Regions from separate parts of the Rhodococcus sp. P4_F3_2 genome, predicted to be linked through region 1. Evidence: predicted binding sites of a transcription regulator. Region 1 holds the regulator's gene; the other holds the start of a gene.
What was found. Region 1 encodes LexA, which represses DNA repair genes until DNA is damaged. Its sites were predicted from a motif close to CGAACANNTGTTCG; they were not measured.
Positions count from the first base shown of each region.

Region 2: AC1DWA_RS20250 (SAV_6107 family HEPN domain-containing protein) is a predicted target of LexA. The motif match lies at 5,604-5,617, and genes of this name have one in related genera.

Region 1 is NZ_JBFUJN010000013.1:57,985-65,938, reverse strand. Features, by position in the region: gene AC1DWA_RS16070 (DUF2255 family protein) at 1-336, shown strand, start outside; gene AC1DWA_RS16065 ((R)-mandelonitrile lyase) at 366-779, shown strand; gene lexA (transcriptional repressor LexA) at 793-1,482, opposite strand; gene AC1DWA_RS16055 (hypothetical protein) at 1,560-2,018, shown strand; gene AC1DWA_RS16050 (aldo/keto reductase) at 2,203-3,072, shown strand; gene AC1DWA_RS16045 (phosphotransferase family protein) at 3,195-3,941, shown strand; gene AC1DWA_RS16040 (flavin-containing monooxygenase) at 4,310-5,809, opposite strand; gene AC1DWA_RS16035 (helix-turn-helix transcriptional regulator) at 6,443-6,988, shown strand; gene AC1DWA_RS16030 (ScbA/BarX family gamma-butyrolactone biosynthesis protein) at 7,156-7,954, shown strand, end outside.
Region 2 is NZ_JBFUJN010000019.1:71,619-79,572, reverse strand. Features, by position in the region: gene crtI (phytoene desaturase family protein) at 1-141, opposite strand, end outside; gene AC1DWA_RS20275 (polyprenyl synthetase family protein) at 144-1,283, opposite strand; gene AC1DWA_RS20270 (methylenetetrahydrofolate reductase) at 1,454-2,443, shown strand; gene AC1DWA_RS20265 (LppM family (lipo)protein) at 2,491-3,285, opposite strand; gene AC1DWA_RS20260 (phytoene desaturase family protein) at 3,356-4,954, opposite strand; gene AC1DWA_RS20255 (GNAT family N-acetyltransferase) at 4,951-5,556, opposite strand; gene AC1DWA_RS20250 (SAV_6107 family HEPN domain-containing protein) at 5,704-6,255, shown strand; gene AC1DWA_RS20245 (DUF3040 domain-containing protein) at 6,493-6,939, shown strand; gene mraZ (division/cell wall cluster transcriptional repressor MraZ) at 7,498-7,929, shown strand.

The DNA of each region.
Region 1 (7,954 bases):
GAATTGCAGATCTCCTCGTACCGCCGCGACGGCACCGCAAGGCCGTACGTCACGATTTGGGTCGTCCGTGCCGACAACCAACTGTACGTGCGCTCGGCATACGGAACCGACAACCCGTGGTTCGTCCGAGCAACGGCAAGTGGAAGGGGCCGAATCCGCGCAGGAGGAATTGAGCGGGACGTGGCGTTCGAGTCCGCCGCACCGGATGCGCACTCGGCGATCGACTCCGCCTACCACACCAAGTACGACCGCTACGGCCCGCAGATCGTCGGCTCCGTCACCGGCCGCGCCGCCGCACCCAACACCATTCGACTTGTTCCGCTGACGCAGAACTGAACCGCCCCTTTCGATTCCGAGGAGACCTCATGGAAATCTTGAAGCCCCAGCCCACCAGCAAAGCACCCAGCGACTGGTTCACCGGCGACGTCTGGTGGGACGTCATCTACGCCGGCCAGGAGCCGTCGAGGATGCGCGCCAACATGGTTCGCTTTGCACCTTGTGCGCGAACCGACTGGCATTCCCACGCCCTCGGGCAGACCCTCCACATCGTCTCCGGGACCGCGCTGGTTCAAGCTCGCGGCGGCGAGATCGTCGAAGTTCACCCGGGCGAGACCATCTATACCCCGGCAGGAGAGGAACACTGGCACGGCGCGGCACCCGACCGTTTCATGACCCACCTTGCGCTGTGGGAAGGACCCGGCGAGGGAGGCACCGAAACGACATGGGGCGACAAAGTCACCGATGGGGAATACAACGGTCCCCGCGCCAACCATCGCTGAGACCGGACACCTCTCAGATACGTCGCATCACGGAAACAACCTTGCCCAAGATGGCCGCGCGATCGCCGTCGATGACGCTGTATGCGGGATTACGAGGCTCGAGGTACACGTGACCGTCGCGACGCCGGAGCACCTTCACGGTGGCCTCGCCGTCGATCATCGCGGCGACGATCTCGCCGGAATGGGCCTCGTCCTCGCGCCGCACCACGACGACGTCGCCATCGCAGATTGCTGCGTCGACCATCGACTCACCGCGCACCCGAAGTCCGAACACCGTGCCGGAGCCCACGAGCTCGCGAGGAAGCGCCAGCACCTCGTCGGCGTGCTCCTCCGCGAGGATCGGCGCGCCGGCCGCAATGTCACCGACGACCGGAACCGTCACCGTATTCGACGACGATTGCTCCTTCGCTCCCACGAGGAACGGCCGCACGTCCAACTGCCGAGCCATGGCCGCTCCTCGGCGGAGGAAGCCCTTTTCTTCGAGGCTCTTGAGGTGCTTGGATACCGTCGACGTCGAGCGCAGACCAACCGCGTCTCCGATCTGCCGCGTGCTCGGTGTGCACCCGTTGGCAGCCACGAGATCCCGGATGGTCATCAGAATCTGCTGCTGGCGGAGCGGCAGGGAGGAGGCGTCGAGGCCACCGAACATGTCGAGATCGTCGTAATCGGTCACGACGAGAATCGTAGTGAGGGGTCCCGACATCCAATCCAGGCAGCCGCAGCCTGCCAGAAACGGCACAGGCAGTTTGTTTCCCGAGTGGCGCATGGCACGCTGAGCTCATGGAGCCTCTCGAACCGATGCGCCCGGTCAGTGTTGCAGTCGACACGCGGACCAAGACTCCACTCTGGAAGATGGCGGTTCTCTATCCGGCAGTGACATCGGTGTTCATGTTTGCCGCACTCACCACCCGAACGGGAATTGGTCTTGTCGTCCTGGGACTGGTCATTTTCGCAGTCGGCGCGAGCACTTATGCGATGTCGGAGCGACGGATGCTTCGGGAGAACTCGGGGGTTCGAGTTCCATACTTCGCCGGACCTCCTGTCGCCCCGCGGCACGTCGATCTACTCGCGGCAGCAGGGATGCCCCTGCTTACGAGTGGAGCGGTGTTGACCGTCCGGGCATCCGTTACAGAACGTCCTTGGGTTTTCATATCGGTGTTCGTGATAGCGATGGCCCTGGCAATAACTGTCCCGATGGTTGTGCATAACGTGCGGGCCAAGCGGACAGAATCAGCCTGAGCAAGTCAGGACACTCGGCATTTCGCAGCGTGATATTCAGCTGTTTACGCCCACTTCGGAACAGCGATCGACAGCTGCACCGCGTCAAGCGCTGAACGAGCGATGCAGCGAGATGTCGAAGTCGCCGGAATCGGCCTCTTTGGCGACCTGGTTCTGATCAGCGACCCCGATAATGTACTCGTTCATGACTGTCGCGCCGAAAACATTCGATGATGTGCCCATCCAGGGCCTGGGCCTGATGCGATTGACCGACAACGGGTGGGGTGATGCTGACCGCGACCCCGCCGCACTGGTTCGCGCCGCGATCGACTCCGGGGTGCCCATGCTCGACACAGCCGAGATGTATGGAAACGAAGAGCTGGTTGGTCGGGCAATTGGCGCCAACCGTGAACACATCACGTTGTGCAGCAAATTCGGTGTCTACCGCGGGCCGTCGGGTCATCCTGATGACTGGAATGTTCGGGCGGACTCTGCAACGGTGCGCGCGGCCATCGAGGGCTCACTCAGGCGCCTCGACGTCGATCACCTCGATCTTTACTACCTGCATCACCGCAGCGAGGACACACCAATCGAGGAGACCGTCAACGCTATGGCCGAGCTCCGCCAGGCAGGGAAGATCCGGGCTCTGGGGCTGTCCAATGTCACGCTCGATGACATCCGACGAGCTCATGCCGTACACCCCATCACTGCCGTGCAAGAGCAATGGTCCCTTATACGGCGAGATGTTGAACTGTTTCTCCCAACGCTCGCCGACCTCGGGATCACACTGGTCGCACATTCGCCGATGGGGCACGGCAACCTCAACCACTCCACCGGCAATCTTGTCGCTCGGTCCCTCGCCAGCATCGCTTCTCGTGTCGGAGCGACGGCTGGCCAGGTCGCTCTTGCGTGGGTCCATCAGCGCGGGCGCGGGGTCGCGGCCACCGTCATTCCCCTGCCCGGCACCACGAGCATCGCTCATCTACAAGCCAACATTGCTGCTTCGCGAATTGATCTCAGTGAGACTGACTTGGCGGACCTTGATGATGTCACGCAGCAAACAAGGGAGCAGTAAGGCAGTTTGTTGAGAAAGTTTGAGGTGCGGGAGGTCAGCGGAACATACCGCGCTCCGATCGCGAATGACCGCACGCGAGAAACCCGGCGACGCCAAGGCGCATCCCAGCCATACTGACCGACGTGACAGAAGTCGAGGTTGTCGTCGCCCATAGCGAGCGCGCGACTCTGCGCGTCGGCGAGGTGTTCCTCAAGATCGACGCCGATCAGTCGAATACCGACGTCGAGGTCGAAGCAATGCTCCGAGCCCCAATCCCGACAGCGCAGATTCTGTGGCGCAAGCCGCCCGTGCTCGCGCTCGCCGCTCTGCCGGGAAACGCGCTCGGTCGCCTAGGCAGACCGTCGACCACGCCTTCAGCGGCGTGGGCCGCAGCGGGTGCCGCCGTTCGAATGCTGCACGACGCACCGTTGCCGCCCTGGCCCGGCCGTAGTCTCGACGACATCGCCTCAGAACTGGACCGCGAATGTGCATGGCTGACCAGGAGCGGGGTGGTTGCCACCGGAGTGATTACATCCAACCGTCGGATTGCCGAGATTGCGCTCAGGTCGTGGACACCGGTATTCACACACGGTGATCTCCAAGCCTGCCATGTGTTCGTAACCGATGACGAAGTTGCCGGCGTCATCGACTGGTCCGAAGCCGCGCAGGGCGATCCCTTGTACGACCTCGCAACACTGACCCTCGGCCACCCGGAACATCTCGATGACGTGGTTGAGGGCTACGGCGCTGACGTCGACCTCGAGGTCATCCAGGCGTGGTGGTCGTTGCGCAGCTTGAGAGGCGTGCGCTGGCTGGTCGAGCATGGTTTCGATCCAGCCGCGCCGGGCTGCGAAGTAGACGTGCTGAATCGACAGGCGATGCGCGACTGACAATAACCGAACCATCAGGACGTCCTCCCCCAATCTGCCAAACCTCCGACTCGCGCCAAAATTGCTGCGGCCAAAAGTATTTCGTGTCGATGACGGCACGGTTAGGCAGGTCGCGACGCGTTCGCGCCGCCGTCGATTGCCGTCAGCCGGCAAACGCCTGGATATTGTCAGCGAGCGGTGGTCGTCTCAATCGAGTTTCGGACCGCGGCAAGCACGTCCAGCCGCCCACATGGCAGACCGAAGTCTGGACTCGCTCTTCCTGCAGCAACTTTCGGAACGCCGGTGAGCGCGAACCGTGACCCTCCAACGAAAACGACAAGATCACGGATACATGCGAGGTACAGCCCGTTGATTCGAGTGGAGCCGGCTCAGGCGCTGGCGGCCTTGTCTGCAGTTTCGACAAGGGTCTCGACCTTGCTGAACTGCAGCACACCGTCTTCGATCTCGGCGTCGTGCATCAGCTTGCGGTCGCGGTAGTAATTGTTGACCACTTTCCACGCGCCGCGGGCACCCTGACGCGGCATTTCTCCGTCGCCGCGCTGGATGTAGCCCGAGGTCAGGGCTCCGCCCATGAGAGATTCTTCGGCGAAGTCCTCGGGTTCGGCGTGAACCTCGAAAGTCGTGTAGCTGCGATCGCGCATGATCTTGAGCACGCGACACAGATAGGACGCGGCCAGGTCAGCCTTGAGCGTCCACGACGCGTTGGTGTAGCCGAGAATCATCAGAAAGTTGGGAATGTCGGAGTAGAGCACGCTCTTGTAGGCCACAGTCTCGTTGAGCTTGACCGGCTCGCCGTCGATGCTCATGGTCGCCCCGCCCAGAATCTGTACGTTCAAGCCGGTCGCCGTGACGATGACGTCGGCCTCGATTTCGCGGCCCGACTCGGTCACGATGCCCTTCTCGGTGAACGTGGCGATACGGTCGGTGACGATGTCGGCCTTGCCGCTCTTGAGCACCTTGAACAGGTCCCCGTTGGGAACCACGCACAGGCGCTGATCCCACGGGTTGTAACTGGGAGTGAAGTGACGCAGGTCCACGTTCTTGCCGAGCTGCAGGCGGATCTGGGCGAGGAACAGCTTCTTGGCCAGCTTCGGGTTGGTGCGAGAAAGCTGAAAGCTGGCGCGTTGCAGTGCGATATTGCGGGCTCGACCAATCTTGTAAGCAATCTGGTCGGGAACGCGTGCGAGCTTGAGACCCTTGGCAACAGGGTCCTCGGACGGAAGCGCCTGGATCCACGTGGGCGAGCGCTGCAGCATGGTGACGTGACCGGCGGTGGGGGCCATCGACGGGATCAGCGTGATCGCGGTGGCGCCGGAACCGATGACCACTACCTTCTTTCCGGTGTAATCGAGATCCTCCGGCCAGTGCTGCGGGTGCACGATCTGACCGCGGAAGTCGTCCTCACCGGGGAAGGCGGGGCGGTAGCCCTTGTCGTAGTTGTAGTAACCACAGGCGCCGACGAGGACGTTCGCGGTCCACGTCTCGGTCTCCCCCGTCGACTCGACCAGGACGGTCACGGACCACTGCGCGGCGGTACGGCCGAAGTCCATAGACACGACCTTGCGGCCGAAGTTGATGTGGTCGGTGACGCCGTATTCCTTGGCGGTTTCCTCGACGTAGTCACGGATACTGGCGCCGTCTGCGAGCACTTTGGTGCCGATCCAAGGACGGAAACCGAATCCGAAGGTGAGCATGTCGGAGTCCGAACGGATGCCCGGGTACTTGAACAGGTCCCAGGTGCCACCGATGTTCTCGCGGCGCTCGAGGATCGCGTAAGTGCTTCCGGTCTTCTCACGAATGAGGTGGCAAGCCGCGCCGATTCCGGACAAGCCAGCGCCGATGATCAGTACGTCGACATGCTTTGTCATGGAGGAAACTCGTTTCGTAGGTCGTCGCGAAGCTACATCTGGCGTCGGCAGTGGCCGAGAACGATCGGCCGGTTCAGGCCGGGTTCCCTAAGGTCAGCGCCAATGTACAGGGTATGTGCAACTGACGGTAACAGTCAATATCTCGACCCGACTGGGTACAGAACATTGAGAGTGCGACGCACCGGCTCGCGGAAACTCGATCGAGACGACTGAATGCCGCCAGCCACTGGAGAGTCGTTCACGTCGTCGACGGAACGTCCAATGGCTCGTCTACGCGGGATACTCATCGCCCAAATATTCAGCGCCCTAGCATAATTCGAAGGTCCACGATCAGGTGTCGGACGCGCGAGTCTCCATGGGCGGACGGACAACTGCGCTATCGCTGTCACCCTTCGTGCGCATCAGTGAAGAGGTCACTCCGATAACGAGCCCGCTGACGAAACCACGCTGAAACCAACGGTTTTGGATTTGCAACGAGGAAAACGGGCGGACTGGACCTCCGCCGGTGATGTAGTCGCTATGACACACTCCAGCACAGTCACGGTGTACACCACTCATAGCGATCGAGGGTTCGCCAATGCAATCGCTGCCGGAATAAGCGCCGGGGCTTATTCCGCGCCACAAACCGCAGACATGAGCCTGTTAAGGCACCACACCAGCGATCACGGTAGAGCGCTTGTTCTCCTACCACTCGGGGGCGTCGATTGGCAGGTGAAGGAGCTTTCCGCACTCGAGGGATCGGTCCTGGTCGGCGATCTCAGTAGCGGCCGCTCCATGATTCGGGGGCTTGCTGCGGGCGCCCACTCCGCGCTCAACTCTCAACTCCCGTTCGCATCGCTGCTCGATGAGCTGCAGGCCGCACTCAACCCCAATTCCACTCAACTTGCACACGAGAAGTCCTCGCTCGTACAACGCATCCGGTTGCGCACCGAAGAATCCGCACGAATCGGCAGTCTCACCGATCGCGAGTTCGAGATCGTGGGTCTTCTCTACGGCGGTTCGAATGTCGACTCGATTGCTCGAACCGCCCACATCGCACCGACCACGGTTCGCGCCCACGTCCGAAGCATCCTGCAGAAACTGGGGGTGCACTCCCAACTGGAGGCATGCGCGATGCTCCGCCGCTCTGGTCACGACGCACGTAGACACCCACTGGAACTTCGGATCGGACGCTTCTAGCAGGAAGTGCCCCAGACACACTCGTTGAGATGGGTGCTACCCCTGATCGAACTCGACCTTCGCAAAGATCGTCAATTTTGACGATTCGACGACGTGTCCGGACGTCGAAAATTGGTTCCTACACGACACCGAAGACACGAGCGAACATCGAAAGGTGCATTCAATCAATGGAATACACACGCACAGTGCCGCGGCATCTCGTCCACAGACATGCTGTTGCCGAGGTTTTCTTGACGGACTACCGGATCGAATCGGACTCGGCGTACCAGGTTGCTGTGCAACTCCCGGTCTCGCACCGGATATTCGACGTATCGAGCGAGCAACACGATCCACTCGGGATGGCAGAAGCATTTCGACAGGCAGTGGTGCTTCTCTGCCACACCCGATACGAGATTCCACTGCACTACAAGTTCCTCATGGAAACATTCAGCTTCGAGATGTTGGATGCGCTCGACGTGCAACCAGTCGCGGAGCCGTTGAGTTTCTCGATGACAGCGGACAACCTCACTTATCGCGACGGAGCGGTCTCGGGGGTCGAAGTGTCGGGGATCCTCAGAGAGGGCAACCGGCACGTCGCCAGATGCAAAGCTGTTGCGCGAGGAGTCAGCCCTGAGGGATACCGTCGAATTCGGCAAGGACGAGAAGACCACCGCCCGAGCCGGCGCATCCTTCCTTCCGGAACCGCGGTGGTCGGATCGGAGCGAGTCGGACGCCTAACCGATGGAGATGTGCTCATCAGCACTGATCCTGCTCGGCACACGATGTTCTGCACTCCCGATCCGCGCAACCACTCCCTTTTCGACCACCCCGTCGACCACATCCCAGGAATGATTCTTTTCGAGGCCGCCCGACAAGCGGTCCGATTCCACATCGGCAACCCAGCAACCAAGATCGCCTCACTCTCGGCGGTCTTTCCGAGGTTCACTGAATGGGAAACGCCGTGCGAGGTGTCAACGACCCCCCTTG
Region 2 (7,954 bases), on a different contig from region 1:
GCCGTTGCTCTCGAGGATCGTGACGTCGCGGCCGGCGCCACGCAGATACAACCCCGCAGACAGTCCGGCAAGTCCCGCGCCGACGATCACGACTCGATCGGTCGGCGAGCTGACGGTTCGAGTGCGGTGCACGTCTGCCACGGTCAGTAGCTTCGCTTCGTGGCCGCGATCGCCATATCGGTCAGGCGAGCCTTGGACTCTGCCGTTGCCGTGCTCGAGTCGAGGGCGTTCGCAGCTGCCTCGACGAGGGTGTCGATCTGCGTTTCGACGTCGGTGACGGCGCCAAGATCGGTGATCACCTGACGCAGAGTGTCGACTTCGTTGTCGGTCAACTGGGTGCCGATTCCGTTGCGGAGCAGTTCTGCTGCCGCCGGATCTGCGGCGTCGGCGCGGGCAAGCGCCATCGCGAACAGGACAGTCCGCTTACCGGCGATGAGATCGTCGCCCGACGGTTTGCCCGTGACGGACGGATCTCCGAAGACACCGAGCAGGTCGTCGCGAAGTTGGAAGGCAATCCCGATGTCGGTGCCGAACGTCCGGTAGGCATCGATCAACTCGGCGTCTGCACCGAACAGTGCGGCGCCGAGGTGCAGGGGGCGTTCGATCGTGTACGCGGCGGTTTTGTAACGGTTGACCCGCATGGCTGCCTCGACGGTCTCGTCTCCGCGGGCTTCGTTGCTGATGTCGAGGAATTGGCCACCGAGCACCTCGGTGCGCATTGCCGACCAGACCGGGCTCACTCGTGCGGCCGCGTCGGGGCTGATCCCGGATTCTCGGATCATGTCGTCAGCCCAGGCCAAGGCCAGGTCGCCGAGAAGAATGGCGACGGCCTCGCCGAAGTGCGCGGAGTCGCCGCTCCACTCCTCGCCTCGGTGCTGGTCCTCGAATTCGACGTGAACGGTCGGGAAGCCGCGCCTGGTCGTTGATGCGTCGATGATGTCGTCGTGGACGAGCGCGCAGGCCTGCACCAGTTCGAGGGCCGCGCACGCACGAATCACCGCCTCCGCGTCGCTCCCGTTCGGGTCGCCTCCGGCGCCGAGCCATCCCGTCCAGGCGAACGAGGGCCGGACGCGCTTTCCTCCGCGCAGGACGAAGGCTTCGAGGGTGCTGACGGCTTTCTCGTATCCACCGCCGATGTTCGAGACGAGTTCGCGGCGTGAATCGAAGAAGTCGCGGAGCGCTCCTTCGAACATGCCTGGCAGTTCGAGTGAGGTCGGATGCGGTGCGGTGTTGGTCGAACTCTGTCCAACGCGCGCGGTTCCTGCGGACAGGGTGGCCTCCAAGATCGGTATGTTCTCGCGCCGGAGGGTTACACGGAAGCGAGCTTGGGGCCCAGCTTAGTGGGGGTTGGAATCAACGGGGGTTCGGGCCGTGAACTGCGTGATCCTGACATTCGGGATACGCAGTCCTGGGCGATGAGCTTGTTTGCAGCTGGAAAACATATGCTTGACCGGTGACATTCGATCCAGTCAGGGGCCGCTCCAGCGAGGGGTGGGCCACCCGAACACCGTCGATCGTCGATCGGATCGCTTCCTCGACAGGTAGCCGTATTCCGTTCTCGGTCGAGTTTTCGCCGCCGCGCGACGCTGACGCCGAAGCGCGCCTGTGGCGTGCGGTGCGTACCTTCGAGCGGCTCGGACCGGCGTTCGTCTCGATGACTTACGGCGCAGGTGGCTCGACGCGCGATCGTACGGTGCGCGTCACCGGCGAATTGGCCGAGGAGACGACCCTGCTGCCGGTTGCTCACCTGACTGCTGTTTCGCACAGCACCGAAGAACTTCGCGCCATGGTCGGTGCCTACGCCGACCGTGGCATCAGCAACATCCTCGTGTTGCGCGGCGATCCGCCCGGCGATCCGCTCGGCGAGTGGAAGAAGCATCCCGAAGGCGTCGAGTACGCCGAGGAACTCGTGCGGATGGTCCGTGACCTGGGCGACTTCCACGTCGGTGTCGCGTCGTTCCCCGAGGGGCACTACCGCGCTCCGGACTTGGCGTACGACACGAAGTACCTGGTGTCGAAGTTGCGTGCCGGCGCCGAGTACTCGATCACGCAGATGTTTTTCGACGTGGAGGACTACCTGCGTCTCCGTGACCGGGTGAGTGCATACGACGCAGAACAGGGCGCCAAGCCGATCATCCCGGAGATCATGCCGGTGACGTCGCTGCGCTCGGTGCGGCGCATGCTCGAGCTCTCGGGCTCCTCATTGCCCCCTGCTCTCGAACGCCGATTCGACGCCGCGGCCGGAAGCGGTCCGGAAGAGAACCGTGCAGCGGTCCGCGAACTCGGCATCGATCTGGCCACCGAGATGGGAGAGCGGTTGATCGCCGAAGGCGCTCCGTGCCTGCACTTCATCACGTTGAACTTCGCGCGCGCCACCAGTGAGGTCCTCGAGCGACTCGGTCTCACCCCCGACACCTCTGTCGGGACAGCACAAGCCGTCTGATCCCGGTTGCCCCGCTCGACACCAATCGAGGGGGCAACCGCCAGGCGCTACTTCGTGGTGTTTTTCGGATTCCTGTTGTCAGCTTGCTTGCTGACAGGTGATTTCGTGACAGGCGTCTTCATGGCCGGTGCTTTCGCGGCGGGCGCGCGCTTGATCGGTGCTCGATTGCGCGCCATCCAGGCCATTGCACCGACGATAATCGCGACACCGAGCGCCAGTCCGGCCATGATTCCTGCCCACCCGGCGAAGCTTCGGGTGCTGGGGTCCGCGTAGTTGACCTCGGCGCGCATTGTCGACACCTCGCCGGCGGGCAAAGTCCACGACACCCGGGAATCGCCGTCTCGTGTTCCGTTGGTCGTGCCGACCCGTGCCGGGAAGGCGATGCTGACCTGGACGTCGGCGCCCTGAGTTGGAACCGTCTTCAGGTCTGCCTTGCCGTCGAGCGTGACGGTGTCCCCGGATCGCTTGAGGGTGATCTGGAACGACCCGGATCCCTCGGCATACATCGAGCCCAGTTGGGCGACGTCACCGAAGGACAAGTCGCTGAAGAACGCCTGGCTGCCGACGTATCCGTCCTTCTTGTATTCCTGAACCCGTATCTTGTCCTCCAGCGAGGAAGGCGGGGTCAGCTGCGGACCCTTGTCCGCCTCGTTCGCCGGAATAGCGGCAGCTACCACCTGTCCGGTCACACGATCGTTCGCGGACACTCCCATCGACACCTGCACGCGGATGCACCCGGCAAGCAAGGGAACAAGCATGAGGGCGAGCGCGGCAACCGTCAGGAAACGTTTCCGACTGGTCGGCTTGGCGGCGGGATCGGTGGACTGTTGCACAGTGGTCATCGTGCCAGCCGTGGCGTAGCCAGTCATCGAGGCGGGGGCGTGTCGGCGGGTGAAGTTCGGCGGGTGACCTTCACGACCTGCTCGAACGACGCAGCCACTGACTCGCTTTACCCCGGCGGCTGTCGGACAGTGCGATTCGAGCGGCACTGCGACCACTGGCTCCGGACACACCACCACCGGGATGCGTCGAGGCTCCGGTCAGATACAACCCGTCTGCTCCCGGAACGCGATGGCCGGACAGTTCGGGAAGCGGTCGCCACAACATCATCTGATCGAGTGACATCTCGACGTGCATGACATTTCCGCCGATCATCCCCAATTCCGACTCGATGTCGCGGGGAGTCTGAATGAAGCGGTCGAGGACGGAATCGGCGAATCCGGGTGCAAAAGCCTCCATCTCGCCGACGATCCGGTCGGCCTCGGCCTCGGCGACCGACGCCCAATCGCGATGTCCGCTGAGACGATACGGCTGCCACTGCGACCACAGTGTCACCTGATGCCGCCCGGCCGGGGCGATCGTGGGATCGATTCCGCTGAAACTCATTCCGAGAACCGCAGGGCGAGGAGGCAGTTCCCCTGCCAGTGCTGCGCCGTGTGCAGTGCGCAAGTGGGCGCGATCGGAAACGAGTAATTGCAATCCCGAGGTACTTTCCCGTGTCGTGGCGTCGCCGCGGTAGGAAGGGAGCGCAGATGTCGCCAGTCGCAATACAGCGCCGATGCCGGGGCCGACCCTGATCTTCCGCCTCCAGTGATCGAGCGTGGTTCGGTCGAAGCCTCCGTTGCCCAGGAGATCGAGTGTCGTGAGGATGTGGCAACCCGCGATTACCTTGCGAGCGTGAACTTCTCGACCGCTCTCGGTTGTGACGGTCCAGTGATTCGAGTTCCGGCGGATCGACGTCACGCCGTCACCGAGCGCGACGGTGGCGCCGTCGACAGCCATCCGGGAGGCCAACGCAGCACTCAGTGCGCCGCTCCCTCCGACTGCTCGCCCGGGCGGCAGGACGTGCATGAGGGCCGCGAAGCCGACCATCGGAGCGGTTCCCGGTTCCGACATCGGAGGCCCGGACTGGGCGCCGAACCACGCCAACGCTGCCTTGAGCGCCTCACTGTCGAAATACTCGTCCAGTAGTGCGTCGCCAGGCGCGAGGAACTGCCGCGACAGTTCGCTGTTGCCGCGCGCTGTGGCCAGTCCTCCGAACGCACCGATCAGGTTCGATCCGGTGGGCGGTGTGGAAAATGCCCTCATCACGTGTCGGCTGCGCTCCGACCACACCGCGACGAACCGCCGGTACGCGTCGGCGTCCTTTGTCCCGCAAGCTCGTTCGATGGACCGGCAGGTTGCATCGAGGTCGCGATGAAACACGATGCCCGGCCCGTCGGTGCCAGGGGCGGGCGGAGCGAACGCCCACGGGTCACAGTCGATGTAGCGAAGGCCGTGCGCGCCGAGTCCGAGTTCCTCGATGATGCCGCTGTGTCGGATCATGAGGTGCGCAGACGACCCCCGGTCCACCTTGTATCCGGGAAATCGCTCGACGGTCGAGACGGCACCGCCGAGAACCGTGTCCTTCTCGAGAACCTCGACCGACCAACCATCACGTGCGAGATACGCGGCCGAAACGAGCGCGTTGTGTCCGGAACCGACGACGACGGCGTCGAGAAATGCGCTCACAGCGGCAGTCCACGGCCGAGGACTGCGAACGGTCGGTTGTCGCCGGCAAAACGAAATCTGCGGAGTACGTCGCGAAATCCGAGACGGCGGTACAGCCGCCAGGCTCGGTTGTCCTCGTCGAACACCTCAGGTGTCGACAACAGAACGCTGCGTTCGGTTCGATCGAGGAGGAGGTGGCGCAAGAGCGATTCGCCCAATCGGTGACCTTGACCGTTCGGATGCACGTGGAGTTCGGTGAGTTCGAAGTAGTCGCTCAGAATCGCGTCGATCTCGCTCTGAGGGCGACCCGAGCGCCGAAGCCCGTGCAGTACCTGTTGATGCCACCACTGGTCCGGGCTCCCGCGATACCCGTAAGCGATCCCCACCAGCGGCAGATTTTCGTGTGACGGTTGCTGGGGAACCGCCAATGCGCCGACGGCTTTCCAGCCAGGCCGGTTCGCGTGCTCCTGCCACATCGGTGCGCGATGGAACTCGGTTCCTCGCGGATAGTCCATCGCAGTGACGTACACGGCCAGTGCCTCGTGGAGTCGACTCGCGAATTCTTCACGATCGAGGTCGACCGTATGTGGTGTCCAGGCGATCTGCGGGTCGACCGGTCTCACCTCTTCTCTTGACGGCGTGTCGGTGGGTGCAGTTATATTGAATAGGTCGAACAGATGTTCGATGTGGGTGATCCGGAGATGCCCGAAGGGAAGCGGGCATCTCCGGCCCACCTGGCCTTGGATCCTTACGGTGCAGGAGGTGCCCCGATGTCCGAGCATGTAAAGCCTGATCGTGTGAAGTGCCAACGAACTCTTCCGGCCGAGTTGTCGAGCCCGTCGGATGCCGCAATCTCGCGATTGCCGATATCGGCGAGACGGTCCTTCGGTGCGACGGACGCCAGCCACCGCACTGCGCAAGTGGGAAAGTCCGGTGTGGCGTGGGGGCTCCTCAGGAAGGCGGATGCGCTTCTCGAGGAAGCGATTGGGGCGGGCGATCCTGCCGACCGGTTCCGGTGTGCCTATCTGGCAGCACTACGTGGTGCCGGGGCAGTGTTGGCCGCAGCTCCTGCCGGTACCGGATCGAAGCGCAAGCGAAGTGGAAACGCGTGGGTTCTGATGGACGCCGCAGCGCCCGCGTTCGGAGCGTGGTCGAAGTTCTTCGCGGGGTGGTCCGCTGCGCGTGCGGCCGTGGAAACCGGTGTGTCGATCGTGATCACGGACTCCGATTCCGATGCATTCTTCGCCGAGGTCGGTCGTTTTCTCACGGCGGTCGAAGATTTCATCGGTCAGGACGCGTCCGAGCATTTGCGAGCGTCGTGAACAAATGGTCCGTGTTGGCAGTTGTTTCCGGGGAATTTCCTGGTCCGCACAGGCAAATGGAGCCGAATCGGGGCCCTTCGGCACGAATACGTACGCTTGTGGCGGAACTCGTACCCGGAGTTGGTGGTCCGAGACCTAAACTGCTCGTATTATGAAAACAGGTAATCGTCCAACTTGATTACCCGCCGCCCCACACCGTGGGGTGGTTGCCAAACTTCCAGTGCCGGGGGAGGTACCGTGCCACTCTCCGAGCACGAGCAGCGCATGCTCGATCAGATCGAGAGCGCTCTCTATGCCGAAGACCCCAAGTTCGCCTCCAATGTGAGGGGCGGCCGTATGCGGGCGCCGTCGAGTAGACGGCGGTTCCAAGCAGCGGCTCTATTCGTGCTGGGTCTGGTCCTGCTGATCGCGGGGGTTGCCCTCCCGCTCAAGCCGGGCGGTTTTCCGATCATCAGCCTGTTCGGTTTCTTGTTCATGTTCGGCGCAGGGGTCTTGTTCCTCTGGGGTGGTGGACGCAAGTCCGCAGCAGCAGCCGAACCCGCTTCCGAAGGTGGCAATCATCCCTCCGGTCCGCCGGGTAGGGGTAGTGCCGGTGGATCCGGGCGGGGACGCGGCCGCAAGTCCGGCGGCGGATTCTCGTCGCGGATGGAAGATCGATTCAAACGCAGGTTCGAGCAGGACTAGCTCTCCCGCCCTTCTTCGGGCGTACTTCGAGAGTGGTGCAGTTCGGACATGACGCCCTCTGTAGGGCACGGACGACCACACGTCGTTGGTGTGGGTGTTGTACATGTGTGCCGGCAATCCATCGAAGTGAATCAGTGACGCGCGAGCGAATCACTCGCCACCCACGGTCGCCCCTAGGCAAGCCCGCGGGCTTCCTCCACTTCGCTCCACTCGCCCCTCCACTTTCCTCCACCCTGGTCGAACTGCAACGCACGACCAGACCTCGTCCCGCTCACGTCTATTCGAAAACCGCGCTTGTACTGCGATTTTGCTTGGGGGAGCGACAAATCGTGGCGTGAAGGGTCGATATGACGGCGGTGTGGGCCGGGACACGGTTGCAAATTTCCCCCACGTATCCCCACCTGCGCTGACCTGCTATTTGTCAGCAAATGATGCTGAATAGGGACCATGTGCTCCTTGTTTGTGGGGGAAAGTGGGGTACTGTGGGTTCGGGCGGAGAGCTGAAGCACGATCCGCTCGATAGGGAGGGTTTCAGCGCAAGCTCGCAGGAGGTGTCGAGTGTTCCTCGGTACCTTCACGCCGAAGCTCGACGACAAAGGTCGGCTCACGTTGCCGGCAAAGTTCCGAGACGAACTGGCAGGAGGATTGATGATCACCAAGAGTCAAGATCACAGCCTCGCCATCTACCCCCGGGACGAGTTCGTCAAGCTTGCTCGAAAGGCAGCGGCAGCTCCACGCAATGATCCGGCAGCTCGGGCGTATGTACGTGCCCTGGCCGCCGGTACAGATGAACAGCACGCCGATGCCCAGGGGCGAATCACCCTCTCGGCTGATCATCGGCGTTACGCAAACCTGTCCAAGGAATGCGTAGTGACCGGCTCCGTCGATTACCTCGAGATCTGGGATCTAGCAGCCTGGGAGAGGTATCTCGGAGACAACGAAGAGGACTATTCGCAGGCAACAGGCGAATCTCTCAGCGAGATCGTCTAGGCGAAGAGCCCCCGGCGAATGCCGC